2 regions of the Nocardioides dilutus genome follow, and region 1 is predicted to be linked to the other one. Evidence: riboswitches for the same ligand, from Rfam matches in the RefSeq annotation. Region 1 holds a riboswitch; the other holds the start of a gene.

Region 1 (14,636 bases):
GCTGGCTCCGGTCGGTCAGCACGAGCAGCCGCGGGGGCGGGCTCACGAGATCCGCCCCCGGATCGGGCTGGAGGCGCGTGCGGTCGCCCGGCGTGGGATCCGACCTGCCCGACGTGCCGTGCGACCGGCCTCGACCGCGAGGCGCAGGGCCCGGGCCATGGCGATCGGGTCGTCGGCCCGGGTCACGGCCGTCGCGGCGAGCACCGCGTCGCAGCCGAGCTCCATCGCCACGGCGGCGTCGCTGGCCGTGCCCACGCCGGCGTCGAGGACGAGCGGGATGTCGACGGCCGCACGGAGCCCCTCGATCGCATGCGGGTTGAGCACCCCGAGGCCGGAGCCGATCGGCGAGCCCAGCGGCATCACGGCGGCGCAGCCGGCGTCGACCAGTCGCCGGGCGACGACCGGGTCGTCGGTGGTGTAGGGCAGGACGGTGAAGCCGCGGCGCACCAGCTGTTGTGCCGCGTCCAGCAGCTCGACCACATCGGGGAGGAGCGAGGTCTCGTCGCCGATCACCTCGAGCTTCACCCACGTCGTGCCCAGCGCCTCGCGCGCCAGCTCGGCGGTGAGCACGGCCTCGCGGGCCGAGAGGCAGCCGGCGGTGTTGGGCAGCACCCTGACGTCGGCGGCCCGCAGGGCAGCGAGTAGCCCTCCCTCGGCGACCGAGGAGATCCGCCGGATGGAGACCGTGACCAACGCCGGCTCGGCCGCCGCGAGCACGGGCTCCACCAGGGACACGTGGGGCAGCCCGCCGGTGCCGAGGAACAGCCGCGACGGCAGCTCCTCGCCCGCGATGGTCAGCGCGTCGCTCATCCGCCCTGCACCGCCGTCACGACCTCGACGACGTCGCCGTCGGCCAGCGGCCGGCGTGGCCAGTCGTCGCGCGGCACCACCTCGTCGTTGACGGCGACCGCGACGCCGTGCGGGCGGGGGTCGTCGAGGCGCAGGGTCAGCAGGTCGGCGACGGTGCCGGCGTCGAGCGCCAGCGCCTCGCCGTTGACCGTGACCGTCATCGTGATCGTCATCGTGTTCCTCCTTCGGTCGCTGCGATGGATGCGCTGGCGGGTCCGGCGAAGCGCCGCGGGTCGACGGCGTCGTCGACCGACCCGCACTCGAGGTGGGCGGCGACCAGGCGCGCGGTGAGCGGTGCCAGCAGCACGCCGTGCCGGTAGTGCCCGGCTGCCAGCAGCACGCCGTCGACACCGGAGGGCCCGACGAGCGGCCGCCCGTCGGCGGTGGCGGGCCGGTCGCGTGCCGTGGTCTCGAGGAGCTCGGCGCGGTCGAGCGCCGGCCAGATCGCGCGGGCGGCCGCCAGCAGGCGCCGCACGCCGCCGGCGGAGACCACGGGGGGCGCCGCGTGCTCCTCGCTGGTCGCGCCGACCACCACCTCCCCGCCCGCGCGCGGCACGAGATAGACCGGCTCGCCGCCGACCCACCCGCGCACCGTCCGCGACGGTGGGTCCTCACTGCGCAGGCGTAGGATCTCGCCGCGCACGCCGCGCACCAGGTGCCGCCACGGCCGGGGCAGCTGCGCCCCGGTCGCGACGACGGTGACGTCGGCGCCGCCCGCGTCCTCGGCCACCACCCGCACCCGGCCCAGCAGGGCGGCGCACACGGCGCGCGGGTCGACGCTGGCCTCGGCGGGCAGCAGGGCGCCGCCGGCGACCCGTGCCAGACCGGGCTCGAGCGTCCGCACGGCCGCGGGTGCCAACGGCTCCGCCGCGTGACCGTGGCGGGCCACGAGCGCGGCCTGCCGCTCGACACGCTGGGCGTCGCCGGCGTCGTGCCCGACGAGGAGCGTCCCGTCCAGACGCAGGACGACGCCGAGCCGCGCGGCCAGGTCCGGCCACAGCGCGAGCGAGGCCAGACCGAGCCGGAGCAGGTCCTCCTCGCCGTGCCAGACCTCCGCGGCCGGGCTGAGCATCCCCGCAGCGGCGTACGACGCCCCCCGCGCCGGGCACCGGTCGACCACCGTCACGGCGTGCCCACGCCGCTGGAGCTCATCGGCGACCGTGAGGCCGACGATGCCGGCACCGAGGACCGTGATGCGCCTCCCCATCTCAGGCACCGAGCGCTGCGACGAGCTCCTTCGCTGCCTCTACCGGGTCCGGATGTCGCCAGATCCCGCCGATCACAGCCACGCCCTGGGCGCCGGCGGCGACGACGGCGGCCACCTCGTCAGCCGTGATGCCGCCGATCCCCACGACGGGCAGCACGCCGGTGGCCGCGCGCAGACCCCGGACGCCGACCGGGTCGGGAAGCCCGGCCTTGCTGGACGTGGCGAACACCGGCCCGACCCCTGCGTAGTCCGCGCCCGCCTCAGCGGCTGCCTCCACCGCGGCCAGCGATCGGCAGGTCACGCCGAGCAGCAGCCCAGGTGCGAGCCGCCGGGCGACGTCGACCGGCAGGTCGCTGCTCCCGAGGTGCGCCCCGTCGGCGCCCGCAGCGACGGCGACGTCCACGCGGTCGTTCACGGTGACGAGCGCGCCCACCGGCCGGACCGCCGCGACCACGGCCCGGGTCAGGGCGATCAGCCGGCGGGCGTCGTACGACTTCGCGCGGACCTGGAAGCCGTCCACACCGGCGGCTGCCAGCTGGGGCACCAGGGTGAGGTCGTCGTGCTCGGAGACGATGCAGATCAGCCGAGGAACCGACAGCGCAGATGACGACGCAGGTGACATGGTGCTCCTTCGCTTCCTTCGCCGGTATGAGCCGGATCAGGTTCAACGGTCGGAGCGGCTACAGCTCCCTCTCAGCCCGCTGCCGCGGACTCCCGTGGGTTGGATGCGCCGAACATAGCCGATCTTCGCGGGTCGCTGTTCGGCGATCCCGAAGCGTGACGCGAGGTCACGAACCAGACGACAGGAAGGCCGCCGTCTGGCGGAGCAGCTGTTCCGCAGCCGGGAACACCGCGTGGTGCCGCCAGAACCCGTGGATCTGCCCCAGGTAGCGGGTCGCGATGACGGTCACCCCGGCCTCGGCGAGCCGCCTCGCCAGCTCCTCCCCCTCGTCGCGCAGCGGGTCGTGCTCCGCGGTCACGAGGAGGGTTCGGGGAAGCGTGCCGAGACGGTCGGAGCGCAGCGGCGCCAGGTCGGGGTCCTCGAGGTCCGCGGGCGTCGCGGCGTAGTGCTGCCAGTACCACGCCGCCTCGCGCGGGTCGAAGCCGTCGGCCGCGGTGCGGTAGGAGTCGAAGCCCGCCTCCGGGTCGAGGAAGGGATAGATCAGCACCGCCGCCGCGAAGCGGCCCGGGTGGCGGAGTGCCGCCACCAGGGCGAGGTTGCCACCGGCGCTGTCGCCGTGGACGTACGCCGGTCCGCCGAGCTCCAGCCCGGCCGACTCCCGGTCCAGCCAGGCGAGCACCGTGTCGACGTCGTCCGGCGCCGCCGGGAACCGGTGCTCGGGCGTCCGCCGGTAGTCGACGCTGAGGACCGCGCGGCCGGTCCGGTTGGCCAGCCGGCGGCAGCCGGGGTCGTGGACGTCCACGTCGTGGAAGACGAAGCCGCCGCCGTGCAGGTGCACGACGACCCCCTCGCCGGCCCCGTCCGGCCGGTAGAGCCGGACCGGCACCCCGTCGGCGTCGAGGTCGCGCACCTCGCCGACCTCCTCGCGCGGCTCGGCCAGGGCATCGGTCCGGTTGGCCGCCCGAGCCGCGTCGATGTCGTAGCCCTCGGTCCATACCGGCGTCTCGGCTGAGGCGGCCTCGACGGCCGCCCGCGCCTCCGGGTAGAGCGCCATCAGCGGGTTTCGAGGGCCAGCCGGCCGCTGAGGACGACGAAGCAGGCCGCGAAGGCCCGCCGGACCCGGTGCACGACGCGCGGCCGGGTCAGCACCTGGTGGCGCACCGACGCCGCGGCGAGCGCGTAGCCGACGAAGACCAGGTAGGTCATCAACACGAAGACCGCGCCGAGGCCGAGCATCCAGCCCAGCTCGTGGTCCGTGCCACTCGGCACGAACTGCGGCAGGAACGCGAAGAAGAAGATGGTGAGCTTGGGGTTGAGCGCGTTGACGCCGATCGCCGAGACGATCACCGCCCGGCGGCTGGTGGGCGTGTCGTCGGCGTCGATGCGCAGCGCGCCGGTGTCACGCCAGGTCGACCAGGCCATCCAGAGCAGGTAGGCGACGCCGGCGTACTTCACGACCTGGAACGCCACGCCGCTGGCCTGCAGCAGCGCGGCGAGCCCCGTCACCGCGGCGAGCAGGTGCGGGACGGTGGCGATCGTGCAGGCGAACGCCGCCAGCAGACCCGCCCGGGCGCCGCGGCCGAGGGCCGCGGCGAGCGTGAATAGCGCACCGGTGCCGGGGGTCACGCAGATGACGAGCGCAGTGATCAGGAAGGACCAAGACACCTCGGCCACGCTACTGGGCAGCGACGGCCACCTCGGGACACAATCCACGGCGTGACCAGCACCCGGCGCCTCAGGCACGCCCTCGTCCTCGTTCCCGCCCTGGTGGCCGCCGGCCTGGCCGTGCCCGGGCCAGCCCCCGCCGCGGCGCCGGCGGGGCCCGTGGGGCCCGTGGGATCAGCGCCGGCGGCCGAGTCGCGCACGTGGGACTCGACCTACTACTCCAGCCCGCCGCCACTGGTGGCGCCGGCCGACTCGGCCGCAGGTGCGGCGGTCCCCGCGGACCGAGCCGCGCCGAAGCCGCCGGCGACCAGCGGGTTCGTGACCGGCCGGGTGATCGGGCCGGGCGGCAAGCCGGTCAAGCAGGCCCTGATCTACGGCGTCCGCTACTCCGACCTCGGTCTGCCCGTCGACTTCAGCGAGGAGGAGCGCGTCGTCACCCGGACCACCGCCAACGGCTTCTTCCGGCTCCCGCAGCTCACCGAGCGCTACCTGGTCCGGATCTGCTCCGCCGAGCCTGGCGCGGTCGAGTGCAGCACCGACCCGGTGGTCAAGAGCTTCGCGCCGTCGTACGTCGGGCCCGACGGGACCACGGTGAGCTGGCTGCGCCAGACCTCGATGTTCCCGCCCCGCAAGCCGTCCCGGTCGATCGGAGAGGTCACCGTCAAGGCCTCGGCGGTCCTGGCCGGCACGTTCAGGGGCGGCGAGAACCAGACCGTCTACCTGCTGCGCGGGGACAACAGCATCGCCGACCGCGCGTTCACCGACGAGAAGGGCAAGTACCGCTTCGAGGTCGCCGGCGGCACCTACCGGGTCGAGGTCGACAAGGACCCGGGACTGCGCAACGACTTCACCGTGCCCGGCTTCCGCTCCGACAAGCTCAAGCTCAAGCCCGGCAGGATCAAGCACCTGTCATTCCGCACCCGGCACGCCGGCGTCGTCCGTGGCACCGTCACCTCGGGCGGCAGCCCGGTCGCGGACGTCTTCCTCGCGATCCTCGACGAGAACGAGCGGTTCGCGGCCGGCGTGGTGACCGACGCGGCCGGGCAGTACGCCGTGACGTCGCTCGAGCCCGGCGACTACACGGTCCGCACGTCGGTCGGCTTCTCCGACTACATGTCCCAGACCAAGCCGGTCACTCTCGAGCAGACCGTCCCCAAGACCGTCGACTTCGCGCTCGACCCGGGGGCCACCGTCCGGTTCTCGGTCGCGGATGCGACGTTCCCCGGCGGTGACGGCGACATCCAGGCCGAGCTGCGCAACCAGGCCGGGCGGGTGATGAAGGTCTACGAGGGCAATCCGGCCAACGAGCCCGGCGGCCAGGTGGTCCTCCGCGGGCTGCCGCCGGAGCAGTACAAGCTCTACGTCCGGCGCGGCGCGTTCCCGCTCGCACCCCCGGAGGAGACGTTCTTCCCGTGGGCCCAGCGCAGCCTGGACGTGCTGGCCGGCTCGGACACCAACCTGGGCGCCATCGCCCTGGACCAGGCCCCGATCACCCTGAGCGGGCGGATCAACAAGGGCTCGCAGGTCAAGATCACTGCCCTCCCCCAGGACCCGTGGCTGCGGGAGGCCCACGAGGTCGGCGACCAGGCCACCCCGATGGCCCTGCTGTGGACCGAGGTGGCCAGGAGCGGCAGCTACACCGCCCACGGGATGGTGCCCGGCACCTACAGCGTGCTGCAGACGACGTCCTACCGGGACCGTGGTGACAAGGGCACCGCCCACGGCGCCAACGTCGCGACCATGCTCCATTCGGTGACCGTGGCCGGCGCCACCACGGCCGACTTCGTCGCACCGAAGGGGGCGATGGTGAAGGGCCGGATGACCTATGGCTCCAACGGCCTCCCGGTGATCGCACCCATCGGCTTCCGGGTCCACGACAGCGGCCCGCAGTCGTGGCTGTTCCCGACGGTCTCGGGCAGGCAGAAGTTCGGCAAGGGCTTCCGGGTCGAGCGGCTGCACAAGGGCGACGCGGTCGGCCGGATCCTCGACCTGGAGGCGCTCTACGACGAGCACCCCGACACGCTCATCCCGGACACCCTGGTCTCCTCGGCCCGGCTGGCCGAGGCGGGCACGCCCTACTGGCTCATCGCCAAGGCCCAGCGCTTCAAGCTCAAGGGCAAGCAGGTGCTCGACCTCGGCGTCATCAAGGTGCTGGTGCGCGGGCTGGACCCGAACAGCCGGTAGTCGTCGATCGGCTCAGACACCCAGAGAGACGAACGCCGCCGCCGTGGCTGCGGCCGGGCCGCCCTCGGCGTCCAGCCGGAGGGCGAGCAGGGCGGTCGCCGGGTCATCGCCGCGGTCCAGGTGGGCGTGCAGATCGACCATCAGCTCCGCGGTGACCGCGTCGTTGACCTCGGCGACGCTGCACACCAGCCCCGCCGTGCCCAGCGCGAAGAGGGCCGACGCCAGTCCGAGCAGCTCGTCCGCCCCGACCGGGGCCAGCACGCCCGACTCGCACGCTGAGAGCACCATCCGGTGGGGCGCCACTTTCAGCCGCTCGAGGTCGTGGACGGTCAGCGGGCCGTCGGCCATCTCCAACGCGGAGAAGAGCGGGCTGTCCGCGCGGAACCGGCCATGCGCCGCCACGTGCGCGAGCCGGGCGCCGTCGAGTGCCGCCAGCGCGGCCTCGACGGTGGCGTCCGTCCCGCTCAGGTGCAGGGCGTCCGGCAGCCGCCGGGCGAGCACCGGGACCTCGGCGCCGCCCGTGCCCAGTCCGGGCCCGGCCAGCAGGGTGACGCCGCTGCCGCGCCGCGGCCGGGCGGCGCGAGCGCGCAGCCACTGCGCGGCACTGGGCACCACCCCGAACGGGCGTCCCGCCAGCGCCGGGAGCATCGCCCACGGGACGCCGTGCAGCCGGGCGGTCGGCACCACGACGACCGGACCGTCCGGCAGCGGCGGGGCCGCGTCCCCGAACAGCACCTGCTCCAGCCGGTCGCCGAGGTCGCCGGGCGCGTAGGGCCGGCCGCGGGCGCTGCGGCGCAGGATGAACCGCGCCGAGTCGGCCAGCGCCAGCGCGTCCGCAGTGGTGCCCGCGACGTACCTCCGGACGCGGCCGCGGTGGACGACCAGCACGTGCAGCACTCCGTCGACGTCGACCAGCTCGACCAGGGTGCCGTCGCCGACCGTCGCCACCAGGTGGTCGACGTCGAACCGCTCCACCTCCTCGTCCGCGCCGGCGAGCCGGTGGTGCTCCGCACGCACCTGCCGTTCGAGCCGGGTGCGCTCACCCTCCAGCTCGTCAGTGGGCTCGCCGTCGGCCCGCGCCTGGGTGAGCCGACGCACCGTCTCCCGCAGCGCCACCAGCGACTCAAGGACCGGCGCGCTGCCGGGCGTCACGGGCGCCTGCGCGAGCGCGGTGCTGCGCCAGCGCTCGCTCCACCTGAGCAACGCCCTAGGGTCGCCCGCCGCGTGCCTCAGCGCCAGGGTCGCGAGCTCGGAGCCGTGACCGGTCGCCAGGGCCCGGAGCTCGGTGCTGCCGAGCACCCGGCGGTGGTCGTCGAGCGCGTCGAGACCGCGAGCGCACCCTCGCAGGACCCCGCCCCGGTCGGCCGCGAGCTCGCGTTCCAGGGCCCGCCCCAGCCAGCCACTCGCGCGGACCAGCGACGTCGACCGGGTGCGGTATCCGGCGGCCAGGTCGAGCAGGCCGACACGGCGCCCGTCCTCGACGAGCCGGGACGCGACGATGAGGGCAACCGGGGCCTCGTCGGCATGCTGGGCGTCGAGTGTCTCCGCGACGTGGACCGCCTCGGCCGCGAGCCGCCTTCCGCGCTCACCCGCCCGGGCCCGTGCGCGCACGGCCACGAGCCGGGCCTGCGTCTCCCACCACGAGTCACCGAACCTGCGGTAGCCGTCACGCGCCTGGGCCGCCAGAGCCGCGGCGCCGTCGAGGTCGCCGGCGGCGAGCCGGGCGTTGGCCCCCCAGGTCTGCAGGCGGGCCACGTCGGCCGGGATCAGGTCGGGCTCGGCGAGCTCGCGGTCAGCGACCTCCACCGCCTCGGCGACCAGTCCGGCAGCCAGCAGCGTCTGGCATCGGGCGGTCGCCAGGTGGGGCCGGCGGTGGCCGAGGGCGGCATAGGCCCCGGTCACCTCGTCGAAAACGCGCAGCGCCGCCGGCAGGTCTCCGCGGACATAGGCGAACTCGCCGAGGTTCTGGCGCGCCCACAGCGCCTCGAGCTCCAACCCGGCCTGCTCGAACAGCTCCGCCGCCCGAGAGGTGTGCTCCTCGGCGGCCTCGACCCGGCCCATGGTCATCTCGAGGTAACCGAGGTTGTGTAGTGTCCCGGCCTCCCAGGCGGGCTGGCCGGTGCGACGGAACCCGTCGAGAGCCGCGAGCATGTCGTCGTAGGACGCGCGGTGCCGGCCCAGCATGCCGAGCGCCGTGGCTCGGCGCATCCAGGTCACTGGATTCACGACCGACGGGTCGGCCACGGCGAGGTCGAGGAGTCGCAGTCCCGCGCGAGGTCGGGCGGCAACCACTAGGGTCAACCCGTAAGTCGCGCGGACGTCGCTGACCAGGTGCGGGTCGCCGGAGCGCACCGCCGACCGGACCGCCTCGCGCATCGCCGACACGGCACCGTCCAGGTCGCCACGGTCCCGCCTGACGATGCCCAGCGCCTGCTGGGCACGTGACCGGTCGGCGGGACCTGGGTCGCCCGCGAGGAGCCGGGTCGCCAGCGCCTCCGCGCGCTCGGGCTCCTCGACTGCCAAGGAGACGAGGTCGGCGACGTCGTCACCCCCTGAACGTGTCATTTACGGCGTTCTCCCGGCGCATTACGTTGGCTGTTCCGACCGACCGTCCTCGGATCGGATTCTGCTGTCTATCTCGGAGGATGGTCCATGTCGGCACCGGGAGACTCCCCCACACCCCGCCCGTCCTTCTCGGCACGCCTCCTGGCCTCGCTGCGCGCCACGTGGCACCGCATCCTGGGTCGCCCGTCCAAAGGACAGGAGCCCCAGGACGACCTCAAGCGCCGCACCGCCGAGGTGCAGCTGGGACTGATCCGCGAGGCGTTGGGCCAAGACGGGATCGGCGCGCACTGGGGGGACGCCGCGGAGGACGGGTTCTTCCTCTACCGGCCCGGCCACCTGCTCGTGCGTGATGACGGCCGCGGCTCGCTCGAGGAGTTCTTCGCCGAACGGCAGGAGGACTACGACGGCGAGCCCCGGATCGCCGAGGAGCTCCCGCTCGGGCTCAGCCTCATCGAGCTCCCGCGCCGGCGGGACGGCAAGGACGACCTGCCACGCACCCTGGACGAGATCGAGAGGTCCGGCCGCGACGGGATCGCCACCCCGGACCACCTCCTCTACGTGACGCCCAACGGCTGGGGCCGGCTCTGCCCGGCCACCGAGCCCGAGCTGCCGCTGGGCAAGGGCCCGCTGCCGGCGGTCACCACCAACCCCGACGCGGGCAGCGACATCCGAGTCTCGGTGGTCGACACGGGGTGGTACGACGCGGCGGCGATCAACCCGGAGACACCCTGGCTGGCTGGGTCCATCGAGGGCGACCTCGAGCACGTCGACCCGCACGACATCCACGCCTACGCGGGACACGGCACCTTCGTGGCCGGCATCATCCGCTGCCTGGCTCCCAAGACCTACATCGAGATCGAGGGGGTGCTGACCCACGCCGGCGCCGTGTTCGAGTCCGCCATCACCCGCGAGCTCAACGAGGCGATGTCGGACGAGGACCGACCCCAGCTCATCTCCATCTCGGCCGGCACCTACACGCGCAACAACCGCGGGCTCCTGGTGTTCGAGGCACTGGCGGCCGCACACGGCCTGACCGAGCGCGAGGGTGGGGTGCTGGTCGTGGCGGCGGCGGGCAACGACTCGAGCAAGCGGCCGTTCTGGCCGGCGGCCTACCCCTGGGTGCTGTCGGTCGGTGCGCTGGACGAGGACATGTGCGTCTCGGACTTCTCCAACTTCGGCGACTGGGTCGACGTCTACGCCCACGGCCGCGACCTGGTCAACGCGTTCCCCACCGGCACCTACACCTGCCACGAGCCGCTGCACGCCGGCGAGGTGCGGAGCTTCACCGGCATGGCCCAGTGGAGCGGCACGTCCTTCGCCACCCCGGTGGTGACCGGGCTGATCGCGGCCTACATGAGCGAGCACGGCGTCAGCGCACGACAGGCTCGGGACGACCTGGTCGCGGCCGGCAAGATCGTGACGGACCCGGCCGGCCTCAAGCGACCGGTGGTCGGCCCGCCGTTCGTCTGAGGCTCGTCAGAGGGCGACCCAGGGGCTGGTGAGGGTCCAGTCCCCTGCCTGCACCACGAACCGGACCGGCCCGGGGGCGACGTCGTCGAGCCGGAAGAAGCCGGAGGGGTCGACGTCCAGCGGCTCGTCGTCGGCGATCGTGCGCTGCATCAGCACGGACTGGGCCGTCGCACCCACGACCTGGCCCCTGACGGTGTCGCCGTCGACCTCGACCTCCAGGGTGATCGGGCCGCTCGCGAACGACAGGGTCCGCGCCGAGTCGTCGCCGCGCACCGCGGCACTCTCCAGGGCGGAGTCGTGCAGCAGCTCGGCCAGCTCGGCGTCGACGGTGCGCCAGGTGAACGCCGCCCGCGCGGCTTCGCGCTGCCGGTCGGTGACCAGGTCGGCCTCGGCCACCGCCTCGCGCAGCTCGGCGAGCAGCTGGTCGTCGGTCCAGCCGGTCAGGTCATTCGGTTCGGTCATGCTCGGTCCCCCGTCGGTTCTGGTCCGAGACTGTCTTCTGAGAGGTTGCGCAGCGCCTTGGTGTCGCGCAGCTGCGCGAATGCCCGCGCCCGGGTCGGCCCGATGCTGCCGATCGGGATGCCCAGCCGGCGACTGATCTCCTCGTAGGCCAGCGGCGGGTCGACGAGCAGCATGAGCAGCAGCTCGCGCCGACCCTCCGGCAGCTCGGCGAGGGCGTCGCGCAGGGCCTGGCGGCGTTCGGCCGCGAGCAGCTCGGCGTCGGTGAGGTCGTCGCTGACGCTGTCGAGGCCACCGCCCTGTGGGTCGACGGCACGGGTCCGGCCGCGCGCGGCGAGCAGCCGCAGGCACTCGTTGCGGGCGGTGGTGCGGATCCATCCGGGCAGTGCAGCCGGCTCGCGCAGGTCGCCGAGGTGCTCGACCAGGCGCAACCACACCGTCTGGCCGACGTCGTCACCGTCAGCGGGCGTGAGCCGGTGCTGGCGGGCGATGGCGCCGACCAGCGGCAGGAAGCGCTCGACGATCGCGTCCCATGCATCCTGGTCCCCTTCCTGGGCACGGGAGACGAGGACGGTCAAGGAGTCCGACCCAGACACTGTCGACCTCCTCCACCCGAGCCGCGGAAGCGGCGTGGGTGGCATCGTCTCGTATGTCCAGAGCGATGAGCCACCACCCCTGATACGTCAGGCGTGTCGAGAAAGATCTCGGCGGACTCGTATCACCGTGACCGACCGACGCTCCTTCCTCACAACGGCTGCCTCCCCGCCGCCGTACTCACCCGGCATTCACCCGGAAGGAACCACGAGATGACCTGGCACGAGACCCACGAGCGCACCCGGATCATTCGCGAGGTCGAGGCAGCTGCTGCCGTCGACATGAGCGGCCGCCTCCCCTGGCGTGACTCCTGGTCCGCCTACTTCGGCGACCGCTCCGGGCTGCTCACCGCCCTGCGCTCCCGCTGGGACCGCATGTGCATCGCCCAGCTCGACGAGCTCACCAGCCCCGAGCAGGTGCGCGAGACCGAGCGACGTCTGCGCCGCTCCAACGCGGGCGTGCTGCGCATCCTCGAGGCACACGGTCTGGTCGGCGTCCCCGCTGGGGCGGGCATGGCTCCCCCTCTGGAAGCCGCCTGATCGCTCGACCGCTGAACGTCCGGCGCTGATCTGGGGGGATCGCCGGATTGGGGCACCTGACCCCGCACGCACCTCGGTGCCGCCGCCAGCTGCAGGTGGCCGCACCGAGGTGCCGCCCCCTACCCGCCCAACCCCCGCGAACCTCAAGCCCGATCCGTGCATCGGAGTGGGCAGGACGACTGGAAGGAAACCCCATGACCGAGATCGTCAGGGCCCAACGTGTGCGGATCATCCGAGAGATCGAGGCTTCCGCCGCCCACGACTCCACCGGCCGGCTCCCGTGGCGGCCCAGCTGGGCGGCGTACTTCGGCGACCGGGACGGCCTCCTCGAGGCCCTCGCGACCCGGCGCCAGTGCCTGGCGTTCATCCGGGTCGAGGACCTGCCACCCGGCATCGGTACGGCGGCTCTCGCGAGGAGGATCCGCCGGTCCGACGCCGCACTCGAACGCATCCTGCGTCGCTACGGCCAGCTCGAGGCGGCCTGAGCCGAGCACGGGGCGACGGGCGCCGACCCGGCAAGCTCAGAGGTTCCGCAGGACCTCTCGCATCAGCTCCGCGGTCTCCGAGGGGGTCTTGCCGACCTTGACGCCGACGGCCTCCAGGGCGTCCTTCTTGGCGGCCGCGGTGCCGGACGAGCCGGAGACGATGGCGCCGGCGTGGCCCATGGTCTTGCCCTCGGGCGCGGTGAAGCCGGCGACGTAGCCGACGACCGGCTTGGTCACGTGCTGCTGGATGAAGGTCGCGGCCCGTTCCTCGGCGTCGCCGCCGATCTCGCCGATCATCACGATCGCCTTGGTGTCCGGGTCGGCCTCGAAGGCCGCCAGCGCGTCGATGTGGGTGGTGCCCACGATCGGGTCACCGCCGATGCCGATCGCGGTGGAGAAGCCGAAGTCCTTGAGCTCGAACATCATCTGGTAGGTCAGGGTGCCGGACTTGGAGACGAGCCCGATCTGTCCCTTGCCCGCGATCGTGTGCGGGGTGATGCCGGCCAGCGACTCCTCCGGGGTGATGATGCCCGGGCAGTTGGGGCCGATCATCCGGGTGGACTTGCCCTGCAGGTAGGACCAGACCTCGGCGGTGTCCTGCACCGGCACGCCCTCGGTTATGACCACGAGCAGGCCGATGCCCGCGTCGATGGCCTCGATGCAGGCGTCCTTGGTGAACGCCGGCGGCACGAAGACCACCGAGACGTCGGCGCCGGTCTCGGCCATCGCCTCCTTGACGGTGCCGAAGACGGGCAGCTTCTGGCCGCTCAGCTCGACGGTCGTGCCGGCCTTGCGCGCGTTGACGCCGCCGACGATGTTGCTGCCGGCCTCGACCATGAGAGCGGTGTGCTTGGAGCCCATCCCACCGGTCATGCCCTGGACGATGATCCGGCTGTCCTTGTTGAGGTAGATCGACATGTCTTCGTTCCCTTACGCGTTCGCGAGCTCGGCAGCCTTGTCGGCCGCACCGTCCATGGTCGGCACCTGGGTGACCAGGGGGTGGTTGAGCTCATCGAGGATCCGGCGGCCCTCCTCGACGTTGTTGCCGTCGAGCCGGACGACCAGCGGCTTGCTGGCCTCGTCACCGAGGATCTCCAGCGCCCCCTTGATGCCGTTGGCGACCTCGTCGCAGGCGGTGATGCCGCCGAAGACGTTGACGAAGACCGCCTTGACCTGCGGGTCGCCCAGGATGATGTGGAGACCGTCCGCCATCACCTGCGCGTTGGCGCCGCCACCGATGTCGAGGAAGTTGGCCGGCTTGACGCCGCCGTGGGCTTCGCCGGCGTACGCGACCACGTCGAGCGTCGACATGACCAGACCGGCGCCGTTGCCGATGATGCCGACCTCACCGTCGAGCTTGACGTAGTTGAGGTCCTTGTCCTTGGCCGCCGCCTCGAGCGGGTCCTCCTCGTCGCGGATCACGAACGCCGCGTGGTCGGGGTGACGGACCTCGGAGGCGTTGTCGTCGAGCGAGACCTTGCCGTCGAGCGCCTCGAGCTTGTCGTCGGCGAGCCGGGCGAGCGGGTTGACCTCGACGAGCGTCGCGTCCTCCTCGACGAACACCGTGTAGAGCGCCTCGATCATCGTCACGGCCTGCTCGAAGACGGGCTCGGGGAACTTGGCCTCGGTCGCGATCTCGCGGGCCTTGGCCGCGTCCACCCCCGCGCCGGGGTCGATGGGGATCTTCTTGACGGCATCGGGGTTGGTCTTCGCGACCTCCTCGATCTCGACGCCGCCCTCGACGGAGGCGATGCAGAGGTACTGACGGTTGGCCCGGTCGAGCAGGAAGGAGAAGTAGTACTCCTCCTCCGGGGGCGTCGCCGGGGTGACCAGCACGCGCTTGACCTCGAGCCCCTTGATCTCCATGCCCAGGATGTTGGAGGCGTGCTCGAAGGCCTCGTCGGCGGTCTTGGCGATCTTGACGCCGCCGGCCTTGCCGCGACCGCCGGCCTTGACCTGGGCCTTGATGACCGTGACCCCGCCGAACTCCTCGGCCG
Region 2 (14,636 bases), 1.6 Mb from region 1:
CGTCCTCGAGCTGCACATGGCACACAGCTATCTGATCTCCGCGTTCCTCGCTCCGGGGCTCAACCGCCGCAAGGACCAGTGGGGCGGACCGCTGGAGAACCGGGCGCGGTTGGCCCGACAGGTCGCCCGGGCGGTCCGCGAGGAGGTCGGTGACCGCGCCGCGGTCACGGCCAAGGTCAGCGTGAGCGACGGCTTCAAGGGCGGTGTCCGGACCGAGGACAGCATCGAGCTCGCCCAGCTGCTGGAGGCCGACGGCCACCTGGACGCGCTGCAGCTCTCGGGTGGCAGCTCGCTGATGAACCCGATGTACCTCTTCCGCGGCGACGTCCCCACCAAGGAGTTCGCGGCGACCATGCCGCCGCTGGTGCGTTTCGGGATGAAGACCCCCATGGGCAAGGGGTTCCTCAAGCACTACGACTTCGAGGAGGCCTACTTCTTCGAGAAGGCCTCCCGGTTCCGGGCCGCCCTGTCGATGCCGCTGATGCTGCTCGGCGGGGTCAACCAGCTGGCCACGATGGAGCGCGCGATGGCGAGCGGCTTCGACTTCGTGGCGATGGGTCGCGCGCTGCTCCGCGAGCCCGACCTGGTCAACCAGCTCCAGAGCGGCCGCCAGCAGGCGGGCAGGTGCATCCACTGCAACCAGTGCATGCCGACGATCTATTCGGGCACGCGGTGCCCGGAGGTCCCGGTCGCCGCGGGGAAGGCTCTTCCGGAAAACTAGAACGTGTTCTAATCTCAGGGCATGTCTCAAGTGATCCCGGACAAGCCCCTCCGCGTCGTCGTCTGGTCCACCGGCACCATCGGCCGGCACGCGATCGCCGGAATCGACGCCCATCCCGACCTCGAGCTGGTGGGCGTCTGGGTGTCCAGCCCGGAGAAGGAGGGGAAGGACGCTGGGATCCTGGCCGACCTCGGCCGCGAGCTGGGGATCAAGGCCACCAACGACCGGGACGCCCTCATCGCCCTGGCGCCGGATGCCATCGTGCACACCGCGATGGCCGACGACCGGGTCTTCGAGTGCATCGAGGACCTGATCTCGTTCGTCGAGGCCGGCATCAACGTCACGAGCAGCGGCCCGGTGCTGCTGCAGTGGCCCGAGCAGATCCTGCCGCCGGAGTTCATCGCCCGCATCGAGGACGCGTGCGCCAAGGGCAACGCGTCGATGCACATCAACGGCATCGACCCGGGCTTCGCCAACGACGTCCTGCCGCTGGTGATGACCTCGCTGTCCCAGCGCATCGACGAGGTCCGGGTCATGGAGATCTGCGACTACTCGACCTACTACCAGCCGGTCGTCATGGGCGACATGTTCGGCTTCGGCCGGTCGATGGAGGAGAAGCCGTTCCTCTGGGAGCCCGGCATCCTCACCATGGCGTGGGGCAGCGTGGTCCGTCAGATCGCTGCTGCCCTCGACATCACCCTCGACGAGCCGCTGACCGAGGACGTCGAACGCCGCGCCGCCACCCGGGACACCGACTCGGTGTCCGGCGACGTCAAGGAAGGGACGATGGGCTCGGTCCGCTTCCAGCTGATCGGCAAGGTCGACGGCACACCCCGCGTGGTGCTCGAGCACATCACCCGGACCGACGCCGAGTCCGACCCGGACTGGGAGAAGCCACCAGCGGGCCATGACGGGTGCTACCGGATCAAGATCACCGGTGAGCCGATGATGAACGTCGACTTCACCCACCACGGTGAGCACGGCGACCACAACGTCTCCGGCATGATCACCACCGCCCAGCGGATCATCAACGCGCTGCCGGCGGTCGTCGCCGCGGAGCCCGGCCTGGTGCGGGCGATCGACCTGCCGCTCGTCACCGGACGAGGCCTGGTCGCCGGGTCGAGGAGCCGGGCATGACGATCCTCGACAGCTTCACCCTCACTGACCACGTCGCGATCGTCACGGGGGCCGGGCGCGGCCTCGGTGCGGCCACCGCGGTCGCGCTGGCCGAGGCCGGGTCCGACGTCCTCATCTCGGCGCGCACGGCCGAGCAGCTCGCCGAGGTCGCCGCCCGAATCGACGCCACCGGCCGCCGCGCCGTCGTGGTGCCCGCCGACCTCAGCGACCTCGACGCGGTCGCCGGGCTGGCGCAGACGGCGTACGACGAGCTCGGCCGGGTCGACACGGTCGTCAACAACGTCGGCGGCACGTTCCCGCGCGGCTTCATGGACACCAGCCCGCGGTTCCTCACCGAGGCGTTCAGCTTCAACGTCGCCACCGCGCACGCCCTGACCCGGGCCGCCGTGCCGTTCATGCTCAAGAGCGCTGAGCAGCACGGCGGCCAGCAGTCGGTCGTGACGATCAGCTCGATGATGGGCCGCACCGCGGACCGCGGCTACGTCGCCTACGGCACCGCCAAGGCCGCGCTGGCGCACTGGACCCGGCTGGCCGCCCATGACCTGGCGCCGCGGATCCGGGTCAACGGCATCTACGTCGGCTCGATCATGACCAGCGCCCTGGAGTTCGTCGCCGGCCAGCCCGAGATGATGAACCAGATGGAGACCAAGACGCCGCTCGGCAGGGTCGGCGACCCGGAGGACATCGCGGCGGCGGTGCTCTACCTCAGCTCGGCGGCCGGGAAGTACGTCACCGGCAAGCTGCTCGAGGTCGACGGCGGTATCCAGCAGCCCAACCTCGACCTCGGCATGCCGGACGTCACGGCCGGTTAGCCCCCTCATAGGGTCGGCCCCGTGACCTCGTCAACGACGCCGACGGCGTACGCCGTCTCCCCCGACTCAGGGGAGCACTGGACCGCCGAGGGAGCCTGGGAGGTCGCCCCCGGGATCCACCGGATCCCACTGCCGCTGCCGATGGACGGGCTCAAGGCGATCAACGTCTATGTCATCACCACGGACGACGGGCTCGTGCTGATCGACGGGGGCTGGTCGATCGAGGTCGCACGCGATCTGCTCGACCGGTGCCTGAAGGACCTCGGCGCGGGCTTCGGCGACATCCAACGGTTCCTGGTGACCCACATCCATCGCGACCACTACACCCTCGCGCGGGTTCTGGGCAAGGAGCTCGGCGTCGACGTGGCGCTCGGTCGCGGAGAGGAGCGCGCGCTCGACGCCCTCAACAACCTGGAGGCGCTCACCGAGAACCCGTTCGCGGCGCTGCTGCGAACCGCCGGCGCCCACGACCTCGCCGAGCTCTGGAACAAGGGCCACCGCGACGACGACGGCCTGCCGGACCCCGCCTGGTGGCACTATCCCGACAGCTGGCTCGACGGCGACCACGAGATCCCGCTCGGGTCGCGGGTCCTCGACGCCGTCGAGACTCCGGGCCACACCCCGGGGCACTTCGTGTTCGCAGACCAGGCGGCCGGACTCCTCTTCTCCGGCGACCACGTGCTGCCGACGATCACCCCCTCGATCGGGTTCACGTTCCCCGCCGAGGAGCAGCCGCTGGGGGACTTCATGGCGTCGCTGACCAAGGTCCGTGGGCTGCCCGACCTGCGCATCCTCCCCGCACACGGACCGGTCGCGCCCTCCTCGCACCAGCGGGTCGACGAGCTGCTCGCCTTCCACGACCGACGGCTGGCCCTCTGTCTCGACGCCCTCGCCGGAGGCACCCGCTGCTCCGTGGACGTGGCCCGCACCCTCGGCTGGACCCGCCATGAGACGCCGTACGAGCAGCTCGACGAGTTCAGCCGCGGCATGGCCGCGATGGAGACCAAGGCCCACCTCGACCTGCTCGTCGCCCGCGGGAACGCCACGCGCGTGACGGACGAGGACGGTGTGGTGTGGTTCGTGGCGTCAGGGCAGCAGTGAGCGTCCGGTGCAGACGCCTTCGATCACCTGCAACGCGTCCGGCCGCACGTGAGGCTTCCGGTCGTCGAGCCTGACCACGACGTCGACGTCCTCGTGGACCGGCAGGGCCGGGTAGGTGTTGTCGGCCTTGAGCGTGCGCAGCATTGCGAGCGCACTGGCGTGGTCCTCGGTCTCCGCGGACCCGGGCAGCACCGAGATCCAGACCCGGTCCGGCTCTCGCTGACCGGGGTGCCGGTCGCCCAGCTCGGGTAGCCGGACCGGCTGGAGCAGGTGCACGTCGTCGGAGTCGATCATGGTCGCCACCGCGGCCCGGGCGTGCTTCCTCCACACCGGGCCGGAGTAGAACGCGGTGAGCGCCTCGCGCCGGGTGTCCATGTCGGCGAAGCCGCGCAGCCACACGAAGTGGTCGGGCCGGTCCGGATCACGGAACTGCCCGATCACCCTCATGCCGCAGGCTTCCTGAGTCTCGACGAGCTCGCGGTCGAAGAGCTCGATCAGCTCGTCGCGGCGCTCGGGGTGCAGCGTGTATTGGCGCAGCTCGACGACACCCAGGTCCGTGTTTGGGACGCTACTGGGCGCCGCCGACAACCCGGGTGAGCCGCATCGGGACATGGGGGATGCCGTCCTCGAGGAACTCCGGGCCGGTCACCTCGAACCCGAGGGTGGTGTACCAGCCGGCCAGCGGTGACTGGGCGTCGAGGACGACGTCCCGGTCGGGGCAGACCTCGAGGGCGGTGGCCATGAGCGGCTCCGCGAGACCGCGGCCCCGCACCGGAGGGTCGAGCACGACGCGACCGATGCGCCACAGCTCGCCGTCGTCCAGGACCCGGGCATAGCCCACCAGCCGGTCGTCGTCGTCCGTCATCAGCACGTGACGAGTCCCCGCCTCGGTGTCCCGGCCGTCGAGGTCGGGGTACGGACACTCCTGCTCGACGACGAAGACCTGCTGGCGCAACCGGCAGACCGCGTAGACGCGCCAGGCGCCGAGGTGGTTGAACGGGACGGCTTCGATCCTCACCGCAGGAACTCCAGGGTCGTGCGCCACGCCTGCCTGGCCTCGGGGATGAACGGGAGGAGCGGGTAGACGTGCAGCAGGCCCGGCTGCTCGACGTAGGTCAGGTCCCAGTCCGCCTCGACGGCCCGGCGGGCGAGCAGCCGGCAGCCGGGCATCAGCGTGTCGCGCGTGCCGGAGAACATCAGCGTCCGTGGCAGTCCGGCCAGGTCGGCCAGGGCCGGGGACACCTCGGGGCGACCGAGGTCGGCGTCCGAGCCGGCCCACCAGGACGCGTAGGCATACATCTTGCCGATGAACAGCCAGGGGTCCTCCAGGGTGGCGACCTCGGTCTCGGGGGTGCTCGTGGTCAGGTCGACCCAGGGGGAGTGCAGCACCAGGTGGCTGGGCTGCGGCCCCCCACGGTCACGGACGGTCAGCGCGGCCGCGAGGGCGACGCCGCCACCCGCGGAGTCGCCGACGACGACCACCCGGTCGGAGGTCTCGGCGGCCCGCTGGATCACCCGGACGATGTCTTCGTGCGAGTCACGCCAGGTGTGCTCGGGGGCGAGCGGATAGTCAGGCATGAGGACGCTCGCGTCGAGCGCCGTGGCCAGCCGTGCGGCGTACTTCACGTGGTAGGGGTCGATCGGCGCGACGAAACCGCCGCCGTGCACGTAGACGACGACCCGCCCGGGGGAGGCTCCCCGGGCGTGGAAGGTGTAGGAGGGGAATCCGCCCGGCAGCTGCTCCTCGACAACGCGGTAGCGCTTGTCGAAACGGCGTACGGCGCTGGTCGGGAAGCCACGGTCCAGGCTCGCGTGCCAGCGCTCGAGGCGGGCCCGCTCGGCGTCCACGTCGTCGAGGTCGCGTGACTTGCGCACCCGGGGCACGGCGTAGGCGAGCAGCTCGTGACGTCGGCTCGGCATGGGCAGAGATTGTCACAGGGGGTGTCACAGGGGGGTGTCACAGATCGGTGGGCGCCGGTGTCTTGAGGGCACACACATCTTCAGGACACCGACGACACCAGGAGGCACCCATGCCCAGCACCAGCACGTTCCGCATCCCCAAGGCCCCGGTGACCGGCGCCTACGGCTGGTTCATGACCCAGTACGCCAAGCGCCGGCTCGGTGGGGAGTTCCCCGACAACGGCTACGTCTACTTCCACCACAAGCAGGTCCTCAAGGACGTGCTCGGGTTCGAGAACAAGGTGGCCAGGTGGGGTGCGCTCGACCCCAACCTCAAGTCCTACGCCCAGCTCGCCAGCGCCGGCGTGATCGGCTGCTCGTGGTGCCTCGACTTCGGCTACTTCATGGCCCACAACGACGGGCTCGACCTGGCGAAGGTGCGCGAGGTGCCGCGCTGGCGCGAGTCCGACGCGTTCACGCCGGTGGAGCGTGACGTCCTCGAGTACGCCGAGGCGATGTCGGTCACGCCGCTCACCGTCACCGACGAGCTCGTCGCCCGGCTGATCGACCAGCTCGGCACCCCGGCCGTCGTGGAGCTCACCCAGATGATCGCGCTCGAGAACATGCGCTCGCGCTTCAACTCCGCGGCCGGGCTCCAGAGCCAGGGCTACTCCGACGTCTGCGAGCTCCCGCTCGCCGTACCCTCGGCCACGTGACTGACGGGACCGACGCGTTCGTCGCGCACCGCAACCTGCTGTTCACGGTCGCCTACGAGATGCTCGGCTCGGCCGCCGATGCCGAGGACGTGCTGCAGGAGACCTGGCTGCGGTGGGCAGACGTCGACCACCAGGAGGTGCGCGAGCCGCGGGCCTACCTGGTGCGGATCACCACGCGGCTCTCGCTGAACCGGATCCGGACCCTGGCCCGGCGGCGGGAGGCGTACGTCGGTCCGTGGCTGCCCGAGCCGCTGCTCACCTCGCCCGACGTCGCCGAGGACGTCGAGCTCGCCGACAGCGTCTCGACCGCCATGCTGCTGGTGCTCGAGACGCTCACGCCGACCGAGCGTGCGGTGTTCGTGCTGCGCGAGGTCTTCGACCTGGCCTACGACGAGATCGCCGCGGCCGTCGACAAGAGCCCCGCCGCGGTGCGCCAGATCGCGCACCGGGCCCGGTCGCACGTGGAGGCGCGGCGGCCGCGCGAGGTGGTCAGCGACCGGGACCGGACCGCGGTGGTCGAACGGTTCATGGCCGCCGTCGCGACCGGCGACCTCCAGGGCCTGATGGACGTGCTCTCCCCGGACGTCGTTCTCATCACCGACGGCGGCGGCAAGAAGCAGGCCGCGCTCCGCCCGATCCACGGCGTCGAGAAGGTGCTGCGGTTCCTCTCCGCGGTGATGCCCGACGACGGCAGCGCCAGCGCCGCCCCGACCGTCGTCAACGGCGCGCCCGGGCTGCGCCTGCTCCTCGGCGACGAGCTCGACACCATCGCCACCATGCGCGTCGACGGTGGTCGCGTGACCGCCCTCTACCTGGTGCGCAACCCGGACAAGCTCGGACGGGTGGAGGAGGCGGTCGAGCTGGCGAGATAGGCTGGCGCCACAAGACAGGGGAGCGTCCACGCCGAGAGGCCATGGCGCTGAGAGTGCGGAGAAGCCGCAGACCCTCCGAACCTGATCCGGTTAGCACCGGCGAAGGGAGTCACCGTGCGACGCCTACTCGCGCTGCCCGTCCTGCTCGTGGTCATGCTGGTCCTCACCGCCTGCTCTCTCGGCTGGGACGACGAGCCCGAGGTCGAGGAGGGCGGTGGCCCGGCTTCGACGGAGGTCGTGCTCGTCACCCACGAGTCGTTCGTGATGTCCGACGAGCTGATCGCCCAGTTCGAGGACGAGACGGGCTACGACCTGGAGATCAAAGCCTCGGGTGATGCCGGGGCGCTCACCAACAAGCTGGTGCTCACCAAGGACAGCCCGACCGGCGACGCGGTCTTCGGGATCGACAACACCTTCGGCAGCCGGGCCATCGACGAGGGCGTGCTGGACCCCTACGCCGCCGAGCTGCCCGACGGAGCCGACGACTACGCCCTGGACGGCGATGACGACCAGCGGCTGACCCCGGTCGACGTCGCCAACGTCTGCGTCAACGTGGACGACACCTGGTTCGCCGCCGAGGGCCTCGAGCCGCCGGTCACCCTGGAGGACCTGACGGAGCCTGCCTACGAGGACCTGTTCGTGACCCCCGGTGCGACGACCAGCTCGCCCGGGCTGGCGTTCCTGCTCGCGACGATCGCGGAGTACGGCGACGACTGGCCGGACTACTGGACCCGGTTGCTCGACAACGGCGCCAAGCTCACCGAGGGCTGGACCGACGCCTACCAGGTCGACTTCACCCAGGGCGGCGGCGGAGGCGACCGGCCGATCGTGCTGTCCTACGACTCGAGCCCGGCGTTCACCGTCGACGGCGAGGGCGGCACGACCACGAGCGCGCTCCTCGACACCTGCTTCCGGCAGGTGGAGTACGCCGGCGTGCTGGCCGGAGCCGACAACCCCGAGGGCGCCCAGGCGCTGGTGGACTTCATGGTCGGGCCGGACTTCCAGGCCGCGCTGCCCGAGGCGATGTACGTGTTCCCGGTCGACCAGTCGGTGGCGCTCCCGCCGGACTGGGCGGAGTTCGCCGTGCAGCCCGAGTCGCCCTACGTCGTCGACCCGGCGGAGATCGCCGCCAACCGGGACGCCTGGCTGACCGAGTGGAGCGACGTCATCTCAGGATGACCACGTGACACGGCGGCTCCTCGCCCTCGCCGGGCTGGCCCTCGGGCCGGTCCTGGTGCTGACCGTGTTCTTCGTGCTGCCGGTCAGCGGGATGCTGGCGCAGGGCGTGTGGCCGGACGGCCGGTTCGACCCGGGAGCCCTGCTCGACGTGCTGGCCCGGCCGCGCACCCGCCGGGTCGTCTGGTTCACGGTCTGGTCGGCCGGCCTGGCGACGCTCGCCTCGGTGGTGCTCGGACTGCCGGCGGCGTACGCCCTGCACCGGCTCGACTTCCGCGGGCGGGGGGTGATCCGGGCGGCGCTGCTGGTGCCGTTCGTGCTCCCCACCGTCGTCGTCGGCGTCGCGTTCCGCGAGCTGCTCGGGGAGGCCGGCCCGCTGGGGTTCCTCGGCCTCGACGGGTCGCCCGTGGCGATCATCGCCGGCCTCACCTTCTTCAACGTGGCCGTGGTCATCCGGGCGGTCGGCGCGAGCTGGGAGTCGCTCGACGTCCGCCCGGGCGAGGCGGCGGCGGTCCTGGGTGCCTCGCCGCGTCAGGTGTTCCTCACGGTGACCCTGCCGGCGCTCCGTCCCGCCCTGGTCTCCGCCGCCAGCGTGGTCTTCCTGTTCTGTGCGACGTCGTTCGGCGTGGTGCTCATGCTCGGCGGCCTGCGCTACGCCTCGGTCGAGACCGAGATCTACCGGCTCACCACTCAGCTGCTCGACCTCCAGGCCGCGGCCGCGCTCTCGATCGTGCAGCTGGTCGCGGTGACCGCGCTGCTCGCGCTCGCCGCCCGGCTGCGGGCGACGCCCGACCCGAGCCTGGCGCGGCAGGTCGCCCGGCCGCGCCGGCCCCGCCGTGAGGACGTGCCGCAGCTCGCCGCAACCGCCGGTCTGCTGGTGCTCGTGGCGGCGCCGGTGATCGCGCTGGTGGTCGGCAGCCTCCGGGTCGACGACCGCTGGGGGCTCGCCCACTACCGAGGCCTCTCCGAGGCTGAGTCCGGCACCGCGCTGCTGGTGCCGGTCACCGACGCCCTGGTCACCTCGCTTCGCACGGCGGTGGACGCGACGTGGATGGCGCTGCTGCTCGGGGGGCTCGTCGCGCTCGTCGTCACCCGGCGGTCGCGCTCGCGGACGGAGCGACGGGTCAGGGGTGTCCTCGACGGCTTCTTCATGCTGCCGCTGGGGGTGTCGGCCGTGACGCTCGGCTTCGGGTTCCTCATCACCCTCGACGAGCCGCCGCTGGCGCTGCGGGACTCGCCCCTCCTGGTCCCGGTCGCCCAGGCGCTGGTCGCGCTGCCGCTGGTCGTGCGCACCCTCGCGCCGGTGCTCTCGTCGGTCGACGACCGACAGCGCCAGGCCGCGGCCTCGCTGGGCGCCGGACCGCTCCGGGTGGTGACGACCGTCGACCTGCCGGTGGTGTGGCGGCCGCTGCTCGCCGCCGCGGGATTCGCGTTCGCCGTGTCGCTCGGCGAGTTCGGCGCGACCGCGTTCCTCGCCCGCGACGAGCACCCGACCTTGCCGGTGGTGATCTTCCAGCTGATCGGCCGGCCGGGCGCAGACAACTACGGCATGGCGCTGGCCGCGTCGGTGGTGCTCGCGGCGACCACGGCGCTGGTCATGCTGATGGTCGAGCGGCTGCGGGTGCCGTCGGTGGGAGCGTTCTGATGCTGGAGGTCCGTGACGTCACGGTGGAGTACGACGGCGTGCCCGCCGTCGTCGACGCGACCGTCGAGGTCCCCGACGGCTCGGTGCTCGCCGTGCTGGGACCCTCGGGCTGCGGCAAGTCGACGCTGCTGCGCGCGGTCGCCGGCCTCGAACGGCCCACCGCCGGCACGATCTCCTGGGACGGGCGCGACCTCGCAGGCACCCCGACCCACAAGCGCGGGTTCGCGCTGATGTTCCAGGACGGCCAGCTCTTCGGTCACCTCACTGTCGCCCGCAACGTCGGCTACGCGCTGCGCATCCGGCGCAACCGTCCCGAGCGCCAGGACCTCGACGTCCGCGTCGACGACCTGCTCCGGCTGGTCGGGCTCGAGGGCTACGCCGACCGGCTGCCTGCCACCCTCTCCGGGGGCGAGCGTCAGCGGGTGGCGCTGGCCCGGTCGCTGGCCGTCGAGCCGCGGCTCCTGCTCCTCGACGAGCCGCTCTCGGCCCTCGATGCCGGCCTGCGCGAACGGCTGGCCGGCGACCTGCACGCGATCCTCCGCGCGGCGGGCACCACGGCGCTCCTGGTCACCCACGACCACGAGGAGGCGTTCGCGGTCGCCGACCGGATCGCGGTGATGCGGGCCGGACGGATCGTCCAGGAGGGCGAGATCGCCGAGGTGTGGCGGGCCCCGGCCGATCCCGAGACGGCCCTGTTCCTCGGCTACGCGCGGGTGCTCGAGGGAGCGGCGGCAGCCCGGGTGGTCCCGAGGGCGCGGACGGTCGCCGTACGCCGGTCGGCGTTCCGCCTGGACGACGCCGGCGAGCTGACCGGAAGGGTCGTCTCCGCGCGCGCGACGCCGCAGCTGGTGCGGCTGGTCGTCGACGTGGACGGCCTGGGCGAGCTCGACGCGGTGGCGCCCCTCGACCGACACCCGGGGCCGGGGGAGTCCGTGCGGCTTGCCGTGGATCACACCCGCACGGCCGTGATCTCGGGCGACGGCCGCACCGCCGGTCCATAGACTCACCTGGGTGTACCGCCGTGCCTACGCCCTGATGGTGGGCACCGCCCTGCTGATGGGCGGCCTGGCGGTCGTCTCGTCGGTGATCCTGGACAAGGAGCTGGCCGACCCCGAGGGGAGCTTCCTCGGCCCGTCCTACATCCGGCTGCCGCTGCTCCTGCTCGGTGCCCTGCTGCTCGACATGCTGCCGCGGACGCTGTGGCACTCCAGGCTCAACCCCAAGCTGATGCCGGGCATCGTCCGCGACCGGTGGCGAGCGCACTGGAACCGCGAGCGCTTCACGCTGGTCGCCCTCGGCATCATCAGCTTCTACATCGTCTACGTGAGCTACCGGAACCTGAAGTCGTTCCTGCCCTTCATCAACGAGACGATGTACGACCGGGAGATGCACCTGCTCGACCGAGCGCTGTTCTTCGGTCACGAGCCGGCGACCGTCCTGCACACCGTGCTCGGGACGGACGTCACCGCGCACCTGCTGTCCTACATCTACCTGGCGTTCCTACCGATGGTTCCGCTGGGTGTGACCGCGTGGCTGGTCTGGTCGCGCAACCTGTCCTTCGGCTACTGGTTCGTCACCTCGCAGTGCCTGGCCTGGACGCTGGGGACGGCGTCGTACTACATGCTGCCCACGCTCGGCCCCGGCCTGGAGTACGGCTGGCTCTACCAGGACCTCGCGAACACGCCCACCTCCGTCCTCATGGAGTCGTTGCTGGAGGCGCGACAGGGCGTCCGGCTCGGCGGGCTCGAGGGGCAGGTCCAGTCGGTGGCCGGCTTCGCCTCGCTGCACTGCGCCATCACACTCCTGCTGGCCCTGATGGTGCAGTACACGATCCGTTCCAAGCTCGCGAAGTGGGTCGTGTGGGTCAACTTCGGCCTCACCGTCGTCGCCACCCTCTACTTCGGCTGGCACTACGTCGCCGACGACCTCGGCGGCATCGTGATCGCGATGGTGAGCTTCTACGTCGGCGGCGTGGCGAGCGGACAGAAGTTCGACCGCAAGCTGACCACCTCGCACCCGACGACCACCACCGCCGCGGTGCCGGTCGGCCGTGACTGAGGCTCGCCCCTAGAACTACATCGGTGTAGTTCGCAAGCCGACACGCCGGTGACTGGTGGGAAAATTGGGGATTTTGTTTCCAATGTGACGAAATCGCATTAGCGTTCCCTTTCGTGCGCAGCCGGACCATGGGGACCGTCGCCGTCGCCACCCTTGCCCTCGTCCTTGCCGTCGTGGGGCCTGCGGTCGCCGGCCCCGACGACGACCCCGGCGTGGAGTCAGTGCCGTCGCAGGCGGACGTCGCCGCGGCCGAGGCCGCCGTGCAGACCAAGGCCGTCGACGTCGAGTCGGTCCAGGCTCGGTTGGCGGTGGCCGAGCACCGGCTCGAGCAGACCGAGATCGCCGCCATCCAGGCGACCGAGGCCTTCAACGCCGCGCGGTTCCACGCCCAGCAGGCGGCGAAGGCCGCTCGGGCTGCCCAACGTGCCTCCGACGAGGCCCACCGTGACCTCGCCCTGCAGCGCGAGGGCTACGCGGACGCGGTCAACACCTCCTACCGGCTCGGCCCGAGCCTGAGCCCGCTCGCCGCGCTCTCGAACGCCGACGGGGTCAGCGACGTCCTGGAGGGCTCGATCCTGATCGAGCAGGCCGCCACGGCGATCGACGACACCTACGACAGCTATGAGGCGACCTCGATCCTCGCCGAGTCCGCCGACCTGCGCGCCGACGAGGCGCTGGCCGAGGCTGCTGCCGCCGAGGGCGAGGCCAAGGCGGCCCGCGACGACGCCGCGGCCGCCGCCGAGGCCGCTGCCGACCAGGCCGCGGCGTACGCCGTCGAGCGGGACGTGCTGATCGCCCAGCTCGCAGAGCTCCAGGACGTCAGCGTCGAGCTGGCGCGCGAGCGTCAGGAGGCGCTGGAGCAGGCCGCCGCCGAGGCCGCGGCGCTGGCCGCCCAGGCAGCTGCCGAGCAGGCCGCCCAGGAGGCTGCCGAGGCCGCGGCCCAGGAGGCTGCCCAGGAGGCTGCCCAGGAAGCTGCCCAGCCGGCCGAGACCGAGGAGCCGCCGGCCCCTGCCCCGACCCCCACCCCCGCCCCCGCGCCGGCACCCACACCGACCCCCACCCCCACGCCGGCCCCGACGCCGTCGCCGCCGACTCCCCCCACACCGGGTGGCGGCGTCGGGGCGGCCATCTCCTTCGCCCGCGCCCAGATCGGCGAGCCCTACAAGTACGGCGCGGCCGGTCCCAACAGCTGGGACTGCTCGGGCCTGACGATGATGGCCTGGAAGCAGGGTGGGAAGTCGCTGCCCCACTACTCGGCCGGTCAGTACTCAGCCGCGACGCCGATCAGCATCGGCGACCTGCAGCCGGGCGACCTGCTCTTCTGGGGCAGCAAGCCCTCCTCGATCTACCACGTCGCGCTCTACGTCGGCGACGGGATGATGGTCCACGCGCCGCGCACCGGCCGGGACGTCGAGGAGGTCTCGATGTACTACTGGATCACGCCGAGCTTCTTCGCCCGGCCCTAGAACATGCGCGTGAGTAGCGTGCGGTCATGGCCACCGACACCGCGCCGCTGAGCACCGACGCCGAACCCCCCACTCACGTCCCGCCGGACATCGACGTCCCCGCACTCCGGGCGTTCCTCGACGGGGACTACGCCGAGGTCCGCGACCTGGTCCGGGCCAACCTGGCCGAGTACGCCTCGATCCTGACCGACGCCGAGACCCTCAGCCACCACGACTTCCGGGAGCGGGTCAAGGACGTCGTCGTCGAGATGGCGGCGACCGGCCAGACCGGCATGGGCTTCCCCAAGGAGTACGGCGGCGGCGGTGACATCGGTGCCTCGCTGGCGGCGTTCGAGACGCTGGCCTACGGCGACCTGTCGGTGCTGGTCAAGGTCGGCGTCCAGTTCGGCCTCTTCGGCGGCGCGATCCTGCAGCTAGGCACCAAGCCCCACCACGACGCCTACCTCGCCAAGCTGATCACCGGCGAGACCATGGGCTGCTTCGCGATGACGGAGACCGGCCACGGCTCCAACGTCCAGGCGCTCGGCACGGTTGCGACCTATGACCCCGACGCCCAGGAGTTCGTCGTCCAGACGACCCGCGACGACGCGTGGAAGGACTACATCGGCAACGCCGCCGTGCACGCCGACCTCGCCGTGGTCTTCGCGCAGCTCGAGGTGGCCGGCGAGGGGCCTGACATCAACAAGGGCGTGCACGCGTTCGTCGTACCGATCAGGGACGGGGGCAAGGTCTGCGACGGCGTCACCATCGAGGACGACGGCCTCAAGATGGGGCTCAACGGCGTCGACAACGGCCGGATCCGGTTCGACGGCGTCCGCATCCCGCGGACCGCGCTGCTCAACCGGTTCGCCGACGTGCGCGAGGACGGGACCTACGTCAGCGACATCGACAACGCCAACCGCCGCTTCTTCACGATGCTCGGCACCCTGGTCCAGGGCCGGGTCTGTGTCGGTGGCGGCGGGCTGAACGCCGCGAAGGTCGCGCTGACCATCGCCATCCGCTACGGCCTCATCAGGCGACAGTTCGAGGCCAC

Evidence for each region. Region 1 has a riboswitch for thiamine pyrophosphate ahead of thiE (thiamine phosphate synthase). Riboswitches for the same ligand answer to the same signal wherever they lie in the genome.
Region 2: it holds a riboswitch for thiamine pyrophosphate, as region 1 does, so the genes downstream of both, ACYVC6_RS00785 (thiamine ABC transporter substrate-binding protein) here and thiE (thiamine phosphate synthase) in region 1, are expected to answer to the same signal.

What each region holds. Positions count from the first base shown of each region.
Region 1 is NZ_BAAGYA010000001.1:1,757,688-1,772,323, reverse strand. It holds gene ACYVC6_RS08660 (thiamine phosphate synthase) at 1-46, opposite strand, end outside; gene ACYVC6_RS08655 (thiazole synthase) at 43-810, opposite strand; gene thiS (sulfur carrier protein ThiS) at 807-1,022, opposite strand; gene ACYVC6_RS08645 (FAD-dependent oxidoreductase) at 1,019-2,056, opposite strand; gene thiE (thiamine phosphate synthase) at 2,058-2,678, opposite strand; TPP riboswitch at 2,675-2,784, opposite strand; gene ACYVC6_RS08635 (alpha/beta hydrolase) at 2,845-3,732, opposite strand; gene ACYVC6_RS08630 (LysE family translocator) at 3,732-4,343, opposite strand; gene ACYVC6_RS08625 (carboxypeptidase regulatory-like domain-containing protein) at 4,395-6,527, shown strand; gene ACYVC6_RS08620 (CHAT domain-containing protein) at 6,540-9,092, opposite strand; gene ACYVC6_RS08615 (S8 family peptidase) at 9,180-10,562, shown strand; gene ACYVC6_RS08610 (hypothetical protein) at 10,569-11,024, opposite strand; gene ACYVC6_RS08605 (RNA polymerase sigma factor) at 11,021-11,617, opposite strand; gene ACYVC6_RS08600 (hypothetical protein) at 11,828-12,154, shown strand; gene ACYVC6_RS08595 (hypothetical protein) at 12,349-12,639, shown strand; gene sucD (succinate--CoA ligase subunit alpha) at 12,676-13,557, opposite strand; gene sucC (ADP-forming succinate--CoA ligase subunit beta) at 13,570-14,636, opposite strand, start outside.
Region 2 is NZ_BAAGYA010000001.1:151,769-166,404, reverse strand. It holds gene ACYVC6_RS00830 (oxidoreductase) at 1-721, shown strand, start outside; gene ACYVC6_RS00825 (NAD(P)H-dependent amine dehydrogenase family protein) at 743-1,858, shown strand; gene ACYVC6_RS00820 (SDR family oxidoreductase) at 1,855-2,670, shown strand; gene ACYVC6_RS00815 (MBL fold metallo-hydrolase) at 2,692-3,771, shown strand; gene ACYVC6_RS00810 (NIPSNAP family protein) at 3,757-4,383, opposite strand; gene ACYVC6_RS00805 (GNAT family N-acetyltransferase) at 4,340-4,789, opposite strand; gene ACYVC6_RS00800 (alpha/beta hydrolase) at 4,786-5,691, opposite strand; gene ACYVC6_RS00795 (carboxymuconolactone decarboxylase family protein) at 5,802-6,386, shown strand; gene ACYVC6_RS00790 (RNA polymerase sigma-70 factor) at 6,383-7,258, shown strand; TPP riboswitch at 7,265-7,383, shown strand; gene ACYVC6_RS00785 (thiamine ABC transporter substrate-binding protein) at 7,373-8,437, shown strand; gene ACYVC6_RS00780 (ABC transporter permease) at 8,442-10,079, shown strand; gene ACYVC6_RS00775 (ABC transporter ATP-binding protein) at 10,079-11,080, shown strand; gene ACYVC6_RS00770 (phosphatase PAP2 family protein) at 11,091-12,137, shown strand; gene ACYVC6_RS00765 (C40 family peptidase) at 12,251-13,603, shown strand; gene ACYVC6_RS00760 (acyl-CoA dehydrogenase family protein) at 13,630-14,636, shown strand, end outside.